Regions from separate parts of the Micromonospora sp. NPDC049257 genome, predicted to be linked through region 1. Evidence: riboswitches for the same ligand, from Rfam matches in the RefSeq annotation. Region 1 holds a riboswitch; the other holds the start of a gene.
What was found. A riboswitch is a leader RNA that binds a small molecule or an ion and turns the genes downstream of it on or off. The one in region 1 is predicted to bind S-adenosylmethionine.

Region 1 (9,602 bases):
CCCGGGGTACGAGTTCCAGGTCGGGAAGGTGTTGCAGCCGATCACCAGGGCCACCCCACGCGGCACCACGTGGAACGTCTTGGTCATCCGCAGCGGGTCGCCCTTGCCGGCGGCCTTCTCCCAGCTGGCCGTCCCGGGGTGCCGGGTCATCTCGGCGTACGCGTAGGCGATCGCCTCCAGGGCCCGGTCCAGCGCGTGTGCGCCGCCGGCCTGGAAGGCCATCACGAACGCCTGGCCGCTGGTGAACTGCACCGCGTTGGCCAGTTCGAAGACGTGCTTGTGCAACCGGTCGAGGATCTCCAGGCACACCCCCGCCCGGGTCTGCGGGCCGGCGTCGCGCCAGGCCGGCAGGGCGGCGGAGGCGGCGGCGACCACCTCGTCGGCGCCCGGGTGCGGGTAGCGCACGTCCAGGGCCACCCCGAACGGGCTCGTCTCGGTGGCGACCCGGTCGGCCGTGCCGGGCTGGTCGAGCGGAAAGTCGCCACCGAGGTACGCCTCGAAGGCGGCCTTCCCGTCGGCGGCGGCGGTCTCGCCGTACACCCGGGGGCTGGGCGATTCGGGGTAGGCGGACCAGTACCCGCGTTCGGTGATCGCGGTCAGCGCGCGGTGCAGGGTGTCGGCGTGCCTGTCGTACAGCGGGTGCGGGGTCTCCGTCATGCCCGCCATCATGCAACAGATGCTGACCAGATCAGTAGGGGCGTGTCACAGATCAGATGGTCGACTGCCACTCCGTGGACCCGGCCACCGGCCGGAACCCGAGCAGCTCGTTGATCGCGATCATGTGGGTGTTCGCCGCCGCGTTGTAGGTGTCGACCACGCTCAGCTCCGGCTCGTACGTCAGGGTGTGTTCGAGGTTCTCGGCCTTGCAGAGCAGCCCGAGCCGGTGCCCCCGGTGGGCCGGGTCGACGATGGTGAGCTGCTGCCAGGCGTGCCGGGTGGTGTTCGCGGCCAGGCTGAGCACGGTCCACGCGACCAGCCGGCCGGACGCCTCGTGCACGGCGGCGACGCTGTAGCGGCGGACGCCCCGCGCGTCCAGCGCCCGCTCCATGCCCTGGATGCGCTCGGCGTCCATCCGCTCGGGTTCCCACTCCAGGTCACCCAGGGGTGCGTCGGTCATCATCCGGCCCTCCAGGTAGGCGAGGTCGGCGAGGTGCTCCGTCGGCGGGTGCCCGTGCCAGCGGACCGTGCGGTAGCCGGCGACGGCCGAGCGCGCCCCGGCCCGCAGCGCCGCCAGCCGGTCCCGGTCGAGCGCGGTGACGTCGAGTCGACGGCGGACGTCGACCAGCGCCGCCTTCGCGCCGAGCGCCGCCGCGAAGGCCGCCCCGGGCAGTTGTCCACCCGGCTCGCCGGGCAGCGCGGCCACGGCGGAGCCGACCATCCGCTTGCCGCCGGCCGCCCGCAGCTGCTCGCGGGCGTGCGTGAACAACGCCCGCCCCACTCCCGCCCGCCGGTGCGCCGGGTCCACCACCAGCTCGACGCTGGCGTTGTCGGTGTTGTCCAGGAGGTGGAGGTTGAGCCGGACCCAGCCGGCGACCACGCCGTCCAGTCGCGCCACCGACCAGCGGGTGTCGATGCCGGGCATCGGGTGCCGCAGCGGCGCCTCGAACCGGCGACGGCACAGCGGCGGCAGGTCGGGTGACTCCGTCGCTTCGACCGTGGCCGCGATCCGGTAGGCCGCATCGAGGGCCGGCTGGTCGGTCGGATCGATTGCTGCGATGTCCACGGTCACGCCGGGAGTCTTCCTGTCGACGACGAAGGGGGCCAGCGGATTTCCGCTGGCCCCCTTGCACGTTGGTCGGGAGGGACGTTCGCACAACGCCTCCGGCGTTGGGTCGCAAGAACTTGAAAAGTCTCCGGCGAAAGCCCTCCCGCACGGAGCATCTTGCGCCGCCCGGTTCCTGCCGTCAAGTCCTTCCCGGCGGGTTTTCGCCACTCACCGCGAAATTCCGGTCACTCGGAGATCCACTCCCCGGGGGATCAGGAGAGGAGGCCGGCGTCGCGGGCGGCCCGCAGGGACGGCTTGATCCGGTGGGTGGGGCCGACCTGGCCGGCGACGGCGTCGATGGTCTTCAGGCCCTCGCCGGTGTTGAAAACGACCGTCTCGGCGGTCGGGTCGAGCCGGCCGGACTCGACGAGCTTGCGCAGCACCGCAACGGTCACCCCGCCGGCCGTCTCGGCGAAGACCCCGGTGGTGCGGGCCAGCAACCGGATGCCGGCGCGGATCTCCTCGTCGTCGACGTACTCCATCCAGCCGCCGGTCCGCCGCACCGCCTCCAGGGCGTACAGGCCGGCGGCCGGGTCGCCGATGTTGAGCGACTTGGCGATGCCGGTCGGCCGGACCGGGGTGATGGTGTCGGTGTCCGCGTGCAGGGCGGCGGCGATCGGGTTGCAGCCGGCCGACTGGGCGCCGAACACCTTCCAACCCCCGGCGGGCGCCTCGACCAGCCCGATCTCGACCAGCTCGGAGAACGCCTTGTCGATCTTGGTGAGCAGCTCGCCCGAGGCCATCGGGACGACCACCTGGGCCGGGATACGCCAGCCGAGCTGCTCGGCCACCTCGTACCCGAGGGTCTTGGAGCCCTCGGCGTAGTAGGGCCGGACGTTGACGTTGACGAACGCGGTGTCCTCGAACTCGTCGGTCTCCACCAGCTCCCCGCAGAGCCGGTTCACGTCGTCGTACGAGCCGTCGATGGCGACCAGGTCGCCGCCGTAGACGGCGGTGGTGATCACCTTGCCCTGCTCCAGGTCACCCGGGATGAAGACCACCGAGGGCGCTCCGGCGCGGGCCGCGTGGGCGGCCACCGAGTTGGCCAGGTTGCCGGTCGAGGCGCAGGCGAACCGGGTGAAGCCGAGCGCCTTCGCGGCGGTCAGCGCCACCGAGACGACCCGGTCCTTGAACGAGTGGGTCGGGTTGGCGCTGTCGTCCTTGACCCACAGCGGCGCGCTGATGCCCAGTTCGGCGGCGAGGTTCGGGGCCGCCACCAGCGGGGTGAGCCCCGGGTCGAGGGTGACCCGGGTGGCCGGGTCCTGGCCGGCGGGCAGGAGGGCGGCGTACCGCCAGATGTTCTGCGGGCCGGCCTCGATCTGCTCCCGGGTGACGGCGGCCAGTGCGGCGGCGTCGTAGTCGACCTCCAGCGGGCCGAAACACTCGTAACAGGCGTGCTGCGCGGCGAGCGGGTAGCGGGCGGAGCAGGCGCGGCAGACCAGGGCGCGGGCCGGGCTGGCGGTGGTGTCGATACCGGGGGCGGCGAGCGTCGACGTCATGGCGGATTCCTCTCATCTTTCCCCGCATCGCACCCTGCGGCGGGGACGGAATTGGCACCTGCCCCGCGGGACGCTCAGCGATGAGCGCGCGGGGTGGTTGCCGGGGCGTCGTCGGGCCGTATCCCTCAGCCCCTCTGGATGAGGTATGCAGTTGTGCCGTCGAGTCTAGGCAGCTTCGCCGCCATCGCCCAGTCGGCTTCCCACGGTGTGAACCACCTGCCGGCGGGGCGTGCGCCGGCCGCACCGGAAGCCATTGATGTTTCGGGCAAGTTTCCAGCTCAGTACGCCCTTGTGCGGATCCGCGCACCGGCCCTCCGGTCGGCCCCTGACCGCGCTCCGACAGGCCGGTGGGGGGCCGGCCGACGAGCCGATGACCGACATTGCCATCGATCAGTACGGTGCGGGAGACCTGACGTCGAGAGAGGACCCCCCGCCCATGCGACGGATCCCGTCGAGCCTTGCGACCCTCACCATGGTCTGCCTACTGACCGCCGCCTGCGGGGGTGAGCAGGGCGGGACGGACGAGGCAGCGTCCACCGTCGGCCCGTCCACCGGGCCCTCCACCGCCTCGGTGCTGAGTCAGGTCTCCCCCGAGGCGACTCCCACCAGCGAGGCTCCGTCGCCGGAGGTGAAGAAGGCCGCCCCCACCACCCCGCCGGCCGCCGCCCCGACCACCACCGCCGCCGCGCCGGTCAAGGCACCGTTGACCTGTGCCCATCTGGCGGAGGCCCGGCTCGGCAGCAGCAAGACGCCCTACAACGGCTACCCGGACTACCTGCCGCTGGCCGGGGGGCAGTGGTCGGGCGAGGACGGGGCCACCGTGACGCTCCAGAAGCCCTGCGGCATCGGTGACCTCGACGGCGACGGCGCGGAGGACGCGGTGGGCGCGGTGGCGATCAAGACCGGAGGCAGCGGCACCTTCTACACGCTCGCGGCGTGGCGCAACAGCGGTGGCCTGCCGGTGTTCCGCGCGCTGACCGACCTCGGCGACCGGACCCCGGTCGTCTCGATCAGCGTGGCCGGGCGCAAGGCCACCGTGGTCTGGCTGACCCGCAGCCCCAGCCGGGGCATGGCCGAGCTGGACATCAAGCGGACGTCGGTCTACAAGCTCTCCGGCAGCACCCTCGCCGAGGTGAGTCACACCGACGCGCCGTACAACCCCTGACCGCACGCGTCGCCGGAGCCGCCTCGTTGCGGCTCCGGCGACGCCGGTCAGTGCGTCAGGCAGGCACCGAGCTTCGCTCCGCCACCGGTGCCGACGGGGCGTCGGCGCTGCGGCGGGCGAGCAGCGTGTCCAGCGCCCAGGAGCCCGGGCCGAGCACCGCGATCAGCAGGAACGACCAGCAGAAGAGCGCCGACAGCTCGCCTCCGTTGCGCAGCGGCAGCAGCCCTTCCGGCTGGTGCACCACGAAATAGGCGTATGCCATCGAGCCGGACGCGAGGAGCGCGGCGGGCCGGGTGAAGAGCCCGGCCAGCACCAGCGCACCGCAGACGAGCTGGATCAGTGCGGCCCACCAGCCGGGCCAGGCACCGACCGGGACAGCCTTGCCGGTCACGGGGTTGCCGCCGAACAACCCGAAGACCGAGGACAGGCCGTGCAGCATGAACAGCAGGCCGATGACGATGCGGTACAGCGAGAGGGTCGGCCCGCCGAGCCGAGACACGTTCATGGGAACCTCCATGGAAGGGATTACGTCCCCTCATGATGAGGCATCGAAGCAGTTAAATCGATAAATTCTTTGTTACTGGGAAGGTCTCGGTGCGAGACATTACCCCACCCCGACGTCCCGGTGTCACCCCTACGTCGCGTCGGGAGCGATGCCGGGCCCACGCACCCGCGACCACCACCGGCCGACCCCGACCACCTCCCCGCCGCGAGCCGGAGCGGCTCGGAACGTAATGATTGTTAACTATGAATTAACTGTCACGAAGTTCATACGCCGCGTTTATGGAAAATGAATATGCACGCAATTCGCGCGGGAAGCCACCGGGAGGTCACCGGGAAACCCCGACCGGGCCCGGCCCACCCGACCAGCGGCGAGGGGCCTGGCCCCGACACCGCCGCCAGCGCTAGGTGTCCGCACTGTGCGCCAACTTCGGACGACAGCAGGCGGTTGGCGCGGTTTACCCGCGACACCCGGAACGCCCCACCCGTCAGCAATTTTCACGAGGCCCGGCCGCGGCACCCAGCGCCACGCCTCGACATCGACTCACGGCAGTAGCCGGCACGGCCGCCAGTTCAAAAATCCTTAACAACTTTTCCGGTGATAACGGGCTGCGTAATACGTTAGCCTCGGCACCACGTTGCCCCCGGAACTGCGACAACCACCCTCGGAATCACCCGCCAAAACCACCCCACCGAGCCGGCCCGTAACCTCGCGCCGGCAATTTGCCATTCCCGTCGACCGACGCGATCCGGCAACCTGCACCACCCCTCCGGGTGCACCGCCGATTACCCATCTCCCCTGGTCGAGAGCGATCCAGCCCACCCGTCCCGGCTATCGCCAGCCCGACCGTTTGTTCACGGAAAGGACCACCGTGCGACGTCGACCACCCCTACCGGGACGACTGCTGCCCGCATTTGCCACCCTGATCCTGCTGCCCTTGCTCGCCACTCCGGCCCACGCCGACATTCGCCCCGAAACGGTACGACTGCTCGCCAAGGCAGCCGCTGACGAGTGTTTTGCCGGCGTCGGCGTCGACTATCCCCCCGGACCGCCCTGCACCGTGGGACAGCCCAAGGTCAACCAGTCGTACGTCTGGGGGCTCGCCCAGGCCGGCCGCCGACTCTGGTTCGGCACCGGGGCGAACGTGCTCTGCCTGAAGCCCGAGGGCTACCAGGTCCGCGAACCGATCCTCAACGACGACTATGTCTGCGAGTTCGGTCAGAGCCAGCCGGCCCGGGGCAACCCCGCCCTGCCCGCCACCCTCGGCGACCACCGCACCCCCGAGGTCTACACCTACGACCTGGCCACCGAACGACTCACCGAACGCACCGCCGACATCACGTCCGCATCCCCGGCGGACGCGAACCTGCTGAACACCACCGCCGGCCTGCGTAGCGCCGCCGCCCACCAGGGCGTCGTACTGCTCGGTGGCCCGAGCGTGGTCGGCGGGGTGAACGTGTTCGCCTTCGACACCGTCACCGGCCGTTACCTCGGCTCGACCAACCTCACCGCGTACGAGAACATCCGGCACTGGGTGGTGGCCGGCGGCGTGCTCTACGCCGGGGTCGGGCTGGGCGCCAACGGTGGCGAGGCCGGCCGGGTGCTGCGCTGGACCGGCGACCGCACCGACCCGTTCGCCTTCACCGAGGTCGCCGACCTGCCCACCCAGGTCGCCGACCTCACCGAGCACCAGGGGCGGCTCTACGTCTCGACCTGGCCCAAGGCGATCGTCGACGGCTCGGTGGCCGAGCGCGCCGCAGCCGGCATCCTCCCGACGCCGCCCCCGGTCGGCCCGTCGTACTCCGACGTGGGCGAGCAGGCACCGCGCGCCGTCGGCGCCCTCCCGGCGGCGGGCACCGGTGACGGCACCGACCCGGCCGACCTGGCCGGTATCTGGATGAGCCCGCCGCTGACGGCCGGCGCACCCGGACTCAACCCGGAGGACGCCGGCAACTGGTCGCAGGTCTGGTCCGCCGCCGACTACGAGCCCGACCCGGTGGTCCGCCGGGCGTACGCCCTCGGTGGTCTCGCCTCCTACGGCGGCCGGCTGCACTGGGGGACCATGCACGTGCCGTTGCAGGCGACCGCCCTGCACCTGTCGGTGTACCCGCCGCGCAGTCAGGCGCAGCTCCAGGCCACGGTGCAGAACACCCAGCGGGCGTTCGCCGTCTTCCGCGGCCAGGACCTCGGTGGCGCACACGAACGGATCGAGACGCTCTACGGCGAGTCGACGCTGCCGGCGTACGACCCGACCGCGAACAACGGCGTCGGCGCGTGGGCCCCGGCCCCGACCGGGGCGACCCCGGTCTACGGCGGCTCCGGCTTCGGCGACCCGTTCAACCTGTACGCCTGGAAGATGGCGGTGGCCGGCGGCCGGCTCTACGTCGGCACCATGGACTTCGCCTACATCTCGCTGGAAGGTGAGATGCCGACGCCCCCGGCCGGCACGACGCCCAGCCCGCCGACCTTCGGGGCGGACCTATGGTCGTTCGACGCGCCCGGCCGGCCGGCCCGCGCCGTCGACACCGGCGGCTTCGGCAACCCGCTCAACCAGGGTGTCCGCACCATGGTCGTGGACGGCTCCACGCTCTATCTCGGGATGGCGAACCCGATGAACCTGCGCACCGACCCGACGCCCGGTGTCCCGAAGGGCGGCTGGGAACTGATCCGGGTGAGCCGACGTTGAGCCGGCCCGGCTGATCGTGGTCCGGCGGCCGGTGAGGTCCCCCACCGGCCGCCGGACCACCCGTCGGGCGGGCCACGGTCAGGGGGTGGCGAGAGCCTCGGTGGGGGCCAGCCGGCTGGCCCGGATCGCCGGGTAGAGCCCGGCCAACGCACCGATGCCGATCGTCGCCCCGATGCCGCCGGCCACCACCCACAGCGGCACCACCGTCGGCCACCCCTGTGAACCGGCGTAACCGGCGGTGACCAGGCCACCGAGCAGCACCCCGCCCAGCCCACCCAGGGCGGACAACAGCAGCGACTCGGCGAGGAACTGGGTGCGGATCTGCCCCCGGGTGGCACCCAGCGACCGCCGCAACCCGATCTCGGCCCGCCGTTCGATCACCGAGATGACCATGGTGTTGGCCACCCCCACCCCGCCGACCAGCAACGCCACCGCACCCAGCCCGAGCAGCAGACCGGTGAACGCCTCGTCGGTGGCCTGCTGGGCGGCGAGCGCATCGGACGGCCGGGAAACCTGGATCTCGTTGGACTGCTCCGGGTTGGCCGTCGCCGCCAGCACCGCCCGGACCGCCTCGACGTGCTGCTCGGCCGAGCGGGTGTAGATCCGGGTCGGGTGCCCGTCCAGGCCCAGGTAGGTGGTCGCGGCCGACCAACCGACCAGGGCCGACGAGTCGAGTTCCGGGGCGAGCGGGACCGGTCGCAGGATGCCGATCACGGTGAACCAGCGCCCGTCGAGGTAGACCCGGATGTCCGGCCCGGCCGCGCCGAGGCCGAGCCGCTCCGCGGCCACCGACCCGAGCACCGTGGCCGGATACCGCCCGGTGGCCTCGTTGAGCCAGGTCCCGCTGGCCAGTGAGGCGCCGACGGTGTCGAGCAGGTCCAGCTCCACCGCCTGGGTGCCGAGGCCACCGGTCTGCGCCGCCGGGATCCGGTCCGACCGGTAGACCGGCATGTCGGCCAGTTGGGCGGTCGCCGACACCTGGCGTACCGGGCCGATCCGGCTGATCATGCCGACCGCCTCGACCGGCAACTGGGCGTCCGCACCGAAGAGGGTGCTCCCCGGCGCGACGGTGAGCAGGTTGGTGCCCAGGGCGGCCAGCGTCCGGTCCAGGTCGGCCCGGGACGACGAGGAGATGCCGACCACGCTGATCATCGCGGCGATGCCGATGGCGATGCCCAGAGCGGACAGGAACGCCCGCAGCGGCCGGGTCCGCAGCCCCACGCCACCGACCCGCAGCACGTCCTGCGGGCTCATCCGGGCCGGTCGCAGCAGCTCCGGTCGCCCCGCACCGCTTCGCCGGGCCGCGCCCGTCGACCGCAGCGGCGTGGTGGTCATCGCAGCACCCCCTCGGTCAGGGCGGCGGAGTCCGCCACGATCAGCCCGTCGCGCATCTGCACCTGCCGGGGCAGGCTCGCCGCGATCTCCCGGTCGTGGGTGATCACCACGATGGTGGTACCGGCCGCGTGTAGCTCGTGCAGCAGCTCCATCACCCCCGCGCCGGAGCTGGAGTCGAGGTTGCCCGTCGGCTCGTCGGCCAGCAGCAGCGGCGGTTCACCGACCACCGCACGGGCGATCGCCGCCCGCTGCCGCTCCCCGCCGGAGAGCTGGTGCGGCCGGTGGTCCAGCCGGTGTCCCAGGCCGACCCGTCGCAGCGCCGCCTCCGCCCGCCGCCGCCGCTCCCGCCGGGGCACCCCGGCATAGAGCAGGCCGTCCGCCACGTTCTCCACCAGGGGTACGCCGGCAGCCAGGTGGAACTGCTGGAACACGAAGCCGATCCGGCTGGCCCGCAGCGCGGACAGTTCCCGGTCGGACAACCGCGCGGCGTCGTACCCGTCGATGTGGACCGCGCCCGAGGTGGGCCGGTCCAGGGTGCCGATCACGTTGAGCATGGTGGACTTCCCCGAGCCGGACGGGCCGACGATGGCCACCAGGGCCCCCCGGTCGACGCTCATCGACACCCCACCGAGGGCGGCGACCGTGTCGCC
Region 2 (9,602 bases), on a different contig from region 1:
GGCTCGCCGGGCCGCCCGAGGCACGACATCCGCACCTTACCCGCCGCCGGAGTGAACCGCCCGGGGTACCCGCTGGCGTCGTGGCAGCCGCGACCGAGGTGATCAGGTCAGATAGGCCGGCGGCACCGCGTCGGTGAGCCACACGCCGTTGACGCTGCGGTAGAAGGCGTGCCCGTCGCGGGCCATCGCCGCCGCGTCGACGGTCAGCACCACCACCGCGCCACCCCGGCGGGCCCCGACCCGCCGGGCCGTCGCCATGTCCGACGACAGGTGTACGTGGTGCCGACCGCCCCGGTGCAGTCCGGTGGCCCGGATCGAGCCGAGTGCGGCGGCCCCGGTGCCGTGGAAGAGCCGCGGCGGCGGCGGTTCGGCGGTCAGCCCCAGGTCCACCGGGTACGAGTGGCCCTGGTTGGCCCGGATCCGTTCGGTCCCGTCGGCGTCCCGGGTCACCGCGAAGCGCTGCTTGTCGTTGCCGCCGACCACCGTGTCGAGGTCGGCCCGGTCGATCCGCAGGGCGGCCAGCAGGTCGACGACGGACACCCAGCCGCCCGGGTCGGGGGTGAGGCCGAACCGGGCGGGCTGGTGGCGCAGGGCGAGCGACATCCGCCTGCTGACCCGTACCAGCGTCTGGTGATCCATGGCGAGCATTGTCGGGTGGGGCGGTGGCGACGTTCCACCGGTTATCCCCGCGCCGCCCGCCCCGGCGACACCCCGGGGCGGGCGGGTCGGGTCAGCGGGCGGCGCGGAGCGCCTCGGCGAGGCTGGTGGGCCGGCGGCCGAGCAGCTTCTCCAGGTCGTCCACGGGCACGTACAGCGCACCCTGGGCGATGCCCCGGTCGGCGTCGGCCAGGGTGGCGGCGTACGGCTCGGGCAGCCCGGCGGAGACGAGCAGGTCGGTGTACGCCGGCACCGGCAGGTCGGTGTAGCGGACGTCGTGTCCACTCTGGCGGGACACCTCGGCTGCCAGTTCGGTCATGGTGAACGCCTCACCGCCCAGCTCGTAGACCTGACCTGCGTGTCCCTCGGTGGTGAGCACCTCGGCGGCGGCCTCGGCGTAGTCGGCGCGGGTGGCGGCGCTGACCCGGCCGTCACCTGCGGAACCGGCGACCCCGTGGGCCAGGTAGCCGTCGAGTTGGCCGGTGTAGTTCTCCAGGTACCAGCTGTTGCGCAGCAGCACGTACGGCAGGCCGGAGGCGCGCAGTTCCTCCTCGGTGGCCCGGTGCTCGGCGGCCAGCAGCAGGTCGGAGGTGTCGGCGTGGGCGATGCTGGTGTAGACGACCAGGCCGACACCGGCCTCGCGGGCGGCGTCGATGACGTTGTGGTGCTGCGGCACCCGCTGGCCGACCTCGCTGCCGGAGACGAACATCAGCTTCTCGGCGTCGGCGAAGGCGGCGCGGAGCGAGTCGGGGTCGGTGTAGTCGGCCGACCGGACCTCGACCCCCCGGTCGGCGAGGCCGGTGAGCCGGCCGGTGTCCCGCCCCAGCGCCACGATCTTCCCGGCGGGTACGCCCCGGCGCAGCAGGGATTCGACGATCAGGCGACCCAGGTGGCCGGTGGCTCCGGTGACGACGATGGACATGGCGTTCTCCTTCGGGTGGCTACTTCAGTCGTACTGGCAAACACCCAGCTGCTTGGCGATACTTCCCATCGGAGAGTAGGCACCTTGAAGTTTGTGACGCACTGATGGAGAGTAAAGGGATGCGACCCGACCCGTTCCAGCGCGACTGCGGCAGCCGGCAGGTCATCGACCGGATCGGCGACCGGTGGAGCGTGCTGGTCGTGCTGACCCTCGCCGACGGCGACCGGCGCTACGGCGAGCTGGCCGAGCACATCGACGGGATCAGCCAGAAGATGCTCACCCAGACCCTGCGCGGGCTGGAGCGCGACGGCCTGGTCACCCGGACGGTGCACGCCAGCGTCCCGCCCCGGGTCGACTACGCCCTCACCGACCTGGGCCGCAGCCTGCTCGACCTGGTCTCCGGACTGGAGACCTGGGCCACCACCCACCTCGCCGAGGTGCAGGCGGCCCGGGTCCGCTACGACGCCGACCTGCCCCACCGCGCGCCCACCGGCACCGCGCGACCCACCCGTCTCACCCGTCCCGCCCGGCGGTAAGGAGCGGACGTGAGGGCCGTCATAACGGGTGGACGATCGCCCGGTCCCGGCTGCTAGCCTTCGGGCAGGTCATGAGCGCCAGCGTCAAGCCCCGGCTCGCTGGCCGGCAACCCTCCGCCACGGTGGGGTGCTCCGGGTGAGGACCAGGCACCGGTAGACCGCCGGTGCAAGCGTGGCCTGGTTTCCCCAGGTCAACTCCGACCCCGGGAGAACCCGTGTCCGCCCCCGCACCCGCCCCGCCCACCGACGGCGTCGCCCCCGTGTCCCGGGCCGGCGTCCGGACCAGCGGCGTCCGGCTGGTCAGACGGCGACACGTCGACCTGATGCGGGTCCACAGCGACTCCTGTCGCCCCCGGTAGTCGACCCTCTCTTCCCGTACCACCTCAGCGGCGTGCCCGGCGGGCACCCCGTCGGCGACGCGCACCCGCCGTCGCCCGATCAACTCTGGAGACACCCGTGCGATTCCTTCCTGCCCTGCCCACGACCCGGCGGCCCCGGCCCGCCCTCACCAGGGCCGCCGCGCTCGGCGTCGCCGCCCTGCTCGCCGCCACCGCGCTGACCGCCTGCGGCGGCGAGTCCGCCGACCCCGCCGACAACCCGTACGGCCTGCTCCAGCCGGGGGTGCTGCGCGCCGGCACGCTGACCGACGCCCCACCGAACGTCTACCTCAAGGACGGCACCTTCACCGGCTTCGACAACGACCTGCTCGTCGCGGCCGCCGGCAAGGTGGGGCTGAAGGTCGAGTTCGTCGGCACCGACTTCTCGGCGCTGCTCTCCCAGGTCAACAACCGCAAGTTCGACATCGGCAGCTCCTCGATCACCATCACCGAGGCCCGGAAGAAGACCGTCGACTTCGGCAACGGCTACGACTTCGGCTACTTCGGCCTCGACGTGCCCGCCGGCTCCCCGCTGACCGGCTTCGACCAGCTCGCCGGCAAGCGGGTGGTGGTCGTGCAGGGCACCGTGCAGGACGACTACGCCACCTCGCGCAAGCTCGACCCGGTGCGGGTGCCCGACTACAACGGGGCGATCAACCAGCTCAAGGCCGGCACCGCCGACGCCTGGATCGCCCCCGCCGAGATCGGCGAGAAGTCGGCCGCCGACAGCAACGGCAAGATCACGGTGGCGGCCACGGAGTTGAGCCCGACCCCCACCGCGTACGCCTTCGCCAAGGGCAACGACGCGCTGCGCAAGGCGCTGGACAAGGGCCTCGACGAGGTCATCGCCGACGGCACCTGGACCCGGCTCCAGCAGCAGTACTACCCGGGCCGGCCGATCCCCGCCGGCTTCACCCCCGGCAGCGGCGACGTCGCCGCCCCCGGCGCGGCGACGCCGTCGGCGTCGGCGTCGGCGTCGGCGTCGGCGTCGGCGTCGGCCAACTCCTGACGGTACGACCAGACCAGCGAGCGGGGCGGTAGGAGAAACACGATGGATCCGTTGAGCACCCTGTGGGAGACCTTCTTCGACTGGGACTCCATGCGCGAGGCGCTGCCCGAGATGTTGACCGTCGGGCTGCCCAACACGCTGATCCTGGCGGTCTCCGCCGCCCTGCTCGGCTCGGTGCTGGGCATGGCGCTGGCCGTGGCGGGCATCTCCCGGACCCGATGGTTGCGCTGGCCGGCCCGGGTCTACACCGACGTGTTCCGGGGGCTGCCGGCCGCCGCCACCATCCTGCTGATCGGTGTCGGCCTGGCCCCGCTCGGCATGCAGGTGTGGGGTCCCAACCCCTACCCGCTGGGCATCCTGGCGCTGTCGCTGATCGCCGCCGCGTACATCGGGGAGATCTTCCGCTCCGGCATCCAGAGCGTGGAGGCGGCGCAGCTGGAGGGGGCCCGCGCGCTGGGCTTCTCCTGGGGTGAGGCGATGCGCCTGGTCATCGTCCCGCAGGGGGTACGCCGGGTGCTGCCGGCCTGGGTCAACCAGCTGATCGCGCTGATCAAGGACTCCAGCCTGGTCTACTTCCTCGGCCTGCTGGCCAGCCAGCGGGAGTTGTTCCGGATCGGGCAGGACTACGCCGCCAACACCGGCAACCAGTCGGCGCTGCTGCTGGCCGGCCTGTGCTACCTGCTGCTGACCGTGCCGCTGACGCACGCCGTCAACGCCATCGACCGCCGGTTGCGCCGGGGCCGGACGGTCACCGTCGACCCCGACGACGACGGCGGGCTGGCCCTGGCCGGCGAGACCGCCCTACCGCAACCGCGTACCCCCCGGGAGGACCCCCGATGACCGCCGGCACCGCGACCACCACCTCGGTCAGCCTCGCCGTCCGCGACGTACACCTGGCCTTCGGGGCCAACCGGGTGCTGCGCGGCGTCGACCTGGACGTCGCCCGGGGCGCGACGGCCTGCGTCATCGGGCCGTCCGGTTCCGGCAAGTCCACCCTGCTGCGCATCGTCAACCGGCTGATCGAGCCGGACGCCGGTGACGTCCTGCTCGACGGGTGCAGCGTGCTGCGCGACGACCCGGACGCCCTGCGGCAGCGGATCGGCATGGTCTTCCAGCAGTTCAACCTGTTTCCGCACATGACCGTGCTGCGCAACATCACCCTGGCGTTGCGCCGGCTCAAGAAGCTGCCCGAGGACGAGGCGGTCGCGCTGGCCCGGACCCAGTTGGCGCTGGTCGGCCTCGCCGGCAAGGCCGACTCCCGGCCCGCCCACCTCTCCGGCGGTCAGCAGCAGCGGGTCGCCATCGCCCGGGCGCTGGCCCTGCAACCTGAGGTGATGCTCTTCGACGAGGCCACCTCGGCGCTCGACCCGGAGCTGGTCAAGGGGGTGCTCGGGGTGATGGCCGAGCTGTCCGCCGGGGGCATGACGATGGTGGTGGTCACCCACGAGATGGGCTTCGCCCGCTCGGTCGCCGACACCGTCGCGTTCATGGACCACGGGGTGGTGCTGGAGGCCGGCGCACCGGAGGCGGTCTTCGAGACGCCGCAGCACCCCCGGCTGCGCCGCTTCCTGTCCCAGGTGCTCTGAGCCCGCCGGGGCCGGACGAGCGACGCCGCTCCCGGCAGGGCGGGAGCGGCGTCGGGTGGTGCGGATGACCTGACGGTCAGGTCATGTCGTCGTAGCGGCGGTCGATCGGTTTGGGCGGGGCCACCGGCTCGGAGGCGTGCACCGGCTCGGACAACTCCAGCTCCGGCGTGGCCACCACCGGGTCGTCGTCCAACTCCAACGGCGACACCTCGTCGTCGCTCAGTCCCGCGTAGGACTCCTTACGCCGCCCCTTGCGCCGGTCGTTGATGAAGGCCACCCCGACCGCGGCGAAGTAGAGCGCGCAGAGGCAGATCGCCAGCGCGGTCATGCCGAACGGGTCGGGGGTGGGCGTCACCACGGCGGAGAAGGCGAAGAACACGAAGACCGCAACCCGCCACCAGCTCAGCAGCTTGCGGGCGCTGGCCAACCCGACGAAGTTGAGCATCAGCACTACCAGCGGGAACTCGAACGCCACCCCGAACAACAGGATCAGGTTGGTGACGAACGAGATGTAGCGGGTGACCTCCAGGGTGGTGGAGATGTCGCCGCCAGAGATGTCGAGCAGGAACTCCAGGCCCTTGGTGGTGACGAAGAAGGCCAGCACCGCGCCGGCCGCGAACAGCGGCGCGGCGAGCGTCGTGAAGATGTACGCGTACCGCCGCTCGTGCCGGTGCAGACCCGGCGCGATGAACGCCCAGAGTTGGTAGAGCCAGACCGGTGCCGCAATGATCAACCCGACCCAGAGGCCGATCTTCAGATTGAGCAGGAAGACATCGGCAACGCCGAGCTGGACGAACTTACACAGCCCGGTATCCGGGTCCTTCGCCTGAGGCAGGTCGCAGTACGGCTTCGAGAGCAGCACCCGGACCGGCGTCGCCAGCCAGATACCGAAGCCGAAGCCGACCAGGATCGCCAGCGAGGCGCGGAACAGCCGGTTCCGCAGCTCGCGGACATGCTCCATCAGGGTCATGGAACCGTCGGAGGCCCGTTCGAAGGTGCTGGGGCCGCGTTTACGGAGCGCGAAGGCCACGGTGGTGGGGCCCTTCGGTCAGTTGTCGCGGACGCGCTGCACCGGGTCGACCGGCGGGGCGACCGGCTGCTGCGGAGCCTGCTGCGGGGCGTACTGCGGCTGGGCGTACTGCTGCTGGGGCTGCGGCGCGTACGGCTGCTGCTGCACGGGCTGCTGCTGGGGCGGCAGCGGCTGGTAGCCGGCCTGCGCGTCGGCCTTCTCGGCCAGGTCGCGGTCGTCGTCGGCCAGGCTCTTGGTCTCCGCCTTGATGATCCGCAACGAACGGCCGAGCGAGCGGGCCGCGTCGGGAAGCCGCTTCGCGCCGAAGAGCAGGATCAGCACGACCACGAGTACGGCGATGTGCCACGGCTTGAGGGCACCCATGGGAAGCTCCAGTCGCTCTGTGTCGAAGGGTGGGGTCGCTGCCCATCGTACGTGCGAGACGGGCTGCTGCCACCCGCCGGGCCACCGCTGATGCGGCCCGGCCGGTGAAGTCTTGACTACCGCTGAGTGTCCCGTCAACCACCTGTACGGGTGCAGAGCTGCGTGAATCGGACGCCGGGTGGGCGGCGGACGCGCGGTTCACCGACCAGTGTCGATCAGTTCCCGCGCCGGATGTCGATCAGTTGCCGCGCTTGGCCTTGATCAGTTCCAGCCGCTGCTGGGTCGTCTCGCCCTGCCGCTGGAGCGCCTCGACCCGTTCCTGGAGCGCCTCGGCGCTGTGCCGCAGCGCCTCCGCGTCGGCCTGGCGACGCTGCAACGCCACCGCCGCGCGGCGCAACCGGGGCAGCCGCACCAGCACCGGGCGGACCGCCATGGCCAACACGACCAGCGCGAACAGCAGCACCGCGAGAACGATCCACTTCACCACGGCGGGAAGCCTACCGGTCGGTCGGCGGACCCGCCGGGCCGGCCGGGAGCACCGGGGTGGCGTACGCCTCCAGGGCGGCGGTGGCCTGGGCACGGACCTGGGCAGCCAGCTCGACCGGGGCGAGGACGGTGACGTCGGGACCCAACCCGAGCACGAAGCGGCGTGCCCAGCCGAGATCGGTCACCCGCAGCGACACCACCCACCGGTCACCGTCGACCTCGACCCGCTCACACGGGTAGTACTCGGTGATCCACCGCTCGCCCCGGCCGATGCGCAGGGTGATCAGCGGCAGGTCCGGGGACGGCTGGAACACCCCCTGGCGCAGGTCGTGCGGGCGGGCCTGCGGCGGCACCACGGCGGGCTCGTCCAGCTCGACGACCGCGTCGATCCGGTCGGCCCGGAACAACCGGACCGCCTCGGCGCGGCGGCACCACGCCTCGACGTAGGCCCGACCGTCGACCATCAGCATCCGCAGCGGGTCGATGACGCGCTCGGTGCTCTCGTCCCGGGCTGCGGTGTAGTAGGTGATCCGCAGCGCCCGGTGCCGCTCCACCGCGGCCCGCAGCTCCTGCACCCGCTGGCTCTCGCCGGGCAGCCGGACGGCCACCGGGGCTCCGACCAGGTCACCGGCCGCATTTTCGATCTTGGCGAGGGCCCGCTCGACGGCCTCCCGGTTGGCCACCCCGGGCGTCTCGGCGAGCATCCGCAACGCCACCACCAGGGCCAGCGCCTCGTCCGGGGTGAGCCGCAGCGGCCGGTCGATGCCGGCGTCGTAGGTGATGGTCACCCGGTCGCCGTCGAAGGCCATGTCGATCAGGTCACCCGGGCCGTAACCGGGCAGCCCGCACACCCAGAGCAGCTCCAGGTCCTCGCGGAGCTGCCGTTCGCTGACGCCCAGGTCACCGGCGGCCTCGGCGATCTCGATGCCCGGTCGGGCCAGCAGGTAGGGCACCAGGTTCAGCAGCCGGGCCAGCCGGTCGGCGGAGGTGCGCGCGGCGGGGCGGGTCATCGGGCACCCCCGGCCACGGCCAGCTCGTCGTGCCGGGCAGCGATCTCCTTGAGTCGTTGGATCACCGCGTCGCGTACCTCGGGAGGATCCACGACCCGGACGTCCGGGCCGTAGCCGACGAGCTGCCCGGCCAGCGACTCCGGATCGGCGTAGGGCAGCACCAGGTGGTCGCCGTCGGGGCCGGGCACGCTCTGCACCGCCCACCGGCGCAGCCCGGCGGCCCGCCCGGGCGCGGCCAGCACGGTGGCCCGCCCGGTCCGCTCGACCGGCCCGGACCAGGTGGCGACGTGCGAGATCAGGTCGAGGCCGGCGGGTGGTTCGTAGCCGCCCGGCGCACCGGTGGCCCGGACCGCGCCCACCACCCGGGACAGCCGGAAGCAGCGGGTCGCCGCCCGGTCCCGGTCGTGGCCGACGACGTACCAGCGGCCCCGCCAGCAGACCACGCCCCACGGCTGCAACCGGCGTCGGGTCGGCGCGTCCCGGTCCGGCACCCGGTAGTCGAAGGTGACCTCGCGGCGGTCCCGGGCGGCGGCGGTGAGCGGGGCGAACGACGGGTCGACGGTGACCATCGGCTCCAGGCCCAGGGTGGCCTGCGGGTCGACGTCGACGCCGGCCGCGCGCAGCTTGGCCAGCCCGGACGAAGCGGCGGCGGCCAGTCCGGCGTGCTGCCACAACCGGGCGGCGATGCCCACCGCGGCGGCCTCGTCCGGTTCGAGCGGGATGTCGGGCAGGGCGTACTCGCGGTGGGCGATCCGGTAACCGGGCTCGGCGTCGAACACGCTGGCCGTCCCGGTCTCCAGCGGCACCCCCAGCTCGCGCAGTTCCGCCTTGTCCCGTTCGAACTTGCGCTGGAACGCCTCGTGCTCCCGGGCGTCGTCCGGATCGTGTTCGTAGCCGGGAACGGTCGCGGCGATCTGCGCGGCGGTCAGGAACCGCCTGGTGGACAGCAGACAGATCACCAGGTTGACCAGGCGTTCGGTACGACTCCGCGACACGGGGTGAACGCTAGCAGCCCACCCGCGAAACCCGTGCACCCACGCCGGACCCCCACCCCCACCCAACCCCCCATCCCCCGCCACGACCCCACCCTTCTGCGGTGATCAAGAGGTTTGCGTCATCCGTAGAGATCAATTTGACGTAACGCTCTTGATCACCGGGGGCAGAACCCGGCCGGCTCTCCGGGCGGAGCCGGGACAACAGACTTACGGTGACCGCATGTCGGAAGGTGAAGTCAAGACCGAGAGCGTCGGCACGGTCGTGGTGGCGGGGGTGGCCAACCTCGCCATCGCGGTGGCGAAACTGGTCGCCGGGGTCGTCTCCGGCTCGGCGGCGATGCTCTCCGAGGCCGCCCACTCGCTCGCCGACACCACCACCGAGGTGCTGCTCTACCTGGCGTTGCGCCGGGGCGCCCGGCCCGCCGACGTCCGGCACCCCTTCGGGTACGGCAAGGAGAGCTACGTCTGGGCGTTCCTCGCCGCGTTGTTCACCTTCGTCGCGGGGGCCGGCTTCGCCATCACCCACGGCGTGACGACCATCCTGGTCCACGAACACAGCGGCGACTACCTGATCTCGTACGTGGTGCTGGCGGTCTCCTTCGTCATCGAGTCGGTGTCGCTGACCCGCGCG

Region 2: linked by a shared signal. The riboswitch ahead of AB0K25_RS08420 (ABC transporter substrate-binding protein) and the one ahead of thrC (threonine synthase) in region 1 are both predicted to bind S-adenosylmethionine.

Annotation. Positions count from the first base shown of each region.
Region 1 is NZ_JBFAQU010000005.1:119,384-128,985, forward strand. It holds gene paaN (phenylacetic acid degradation protein PaaN) at 1-657, opposite strand, end outside; gene AB0K25_RS10695 (GNAT family N-acetyltransferase) at 710-1,729, opposite strand; gene thrC (threonine synthase) at 1,978-3,264, opposite strand; SAM riboswitch class I at 3,274-3,409, opposite strand; gene AB0K25_RS10705 (hypothetical protein) at 3,701-4,429, shown strand; gene AB0K25_RS10710 (DoxX family protein) at 4,485-4,934, opposite strand; gene AB0K25_RS10715 (hypothetical protein) at 5,803-7,617, shown strand; gene AB0K25_RS10720 (ABC transporter permease) at 7,696-8,871, opposite strand; gene AB0K25_RS10725 (ABC transporter ATP-binding protein) at 8,949-9,602, opposite strand, start outside.
Region 2 is NZ_JBFAQU010000004.1:9,322-18,923, forward strand. It holds gene AB0K25_RS08405 (RNA 2'-phosphotransferase) at 103-639, opposite strand; gene AB0K25_RS08410 (SDR family oxidoreductase) at 731-1,579, opposite strand; gene AB0K25_RS08415 (helix-turn-helix domain-containing protein) at 1,699-2,115, shown strand; SAM riboswitch class IV at 2,183-2,294, shown strand; gene AB0K25_RS08420 (ABC transporter substrate-binding protein) at 2,572-3,501, shown strand; gene AB0K25_RS08425 (amino acid ABC transporter permease) at 3,544-4,341, shown strand; gene AB0K25_RS08430 (amino acid ABC transporter ATP-binding protein) at 4,338-5,087, shown strand; gene tatC (twin-arginine translocase subunit TatC) at 5,164-6,117, opposite strand; gene tatA (Sec-independent protein translocase subunit TatA) at 6,136-6,480, opposite strand; gene AB0K25_RS08445 (hypothetical protein) at 6,719-6,967, opposite strand; gene AB0K25_RS08450 (YafY family protein) at 6,978-7,976, opposite strand; gene AB0K25_RS08455 (WYL domain-containing protein) at 7,973-8,971, opposite strand; gene AB0K25_RS08460 (cation diffusion facilitator family transporter) at 9,192-9,602, shown strand, end outside.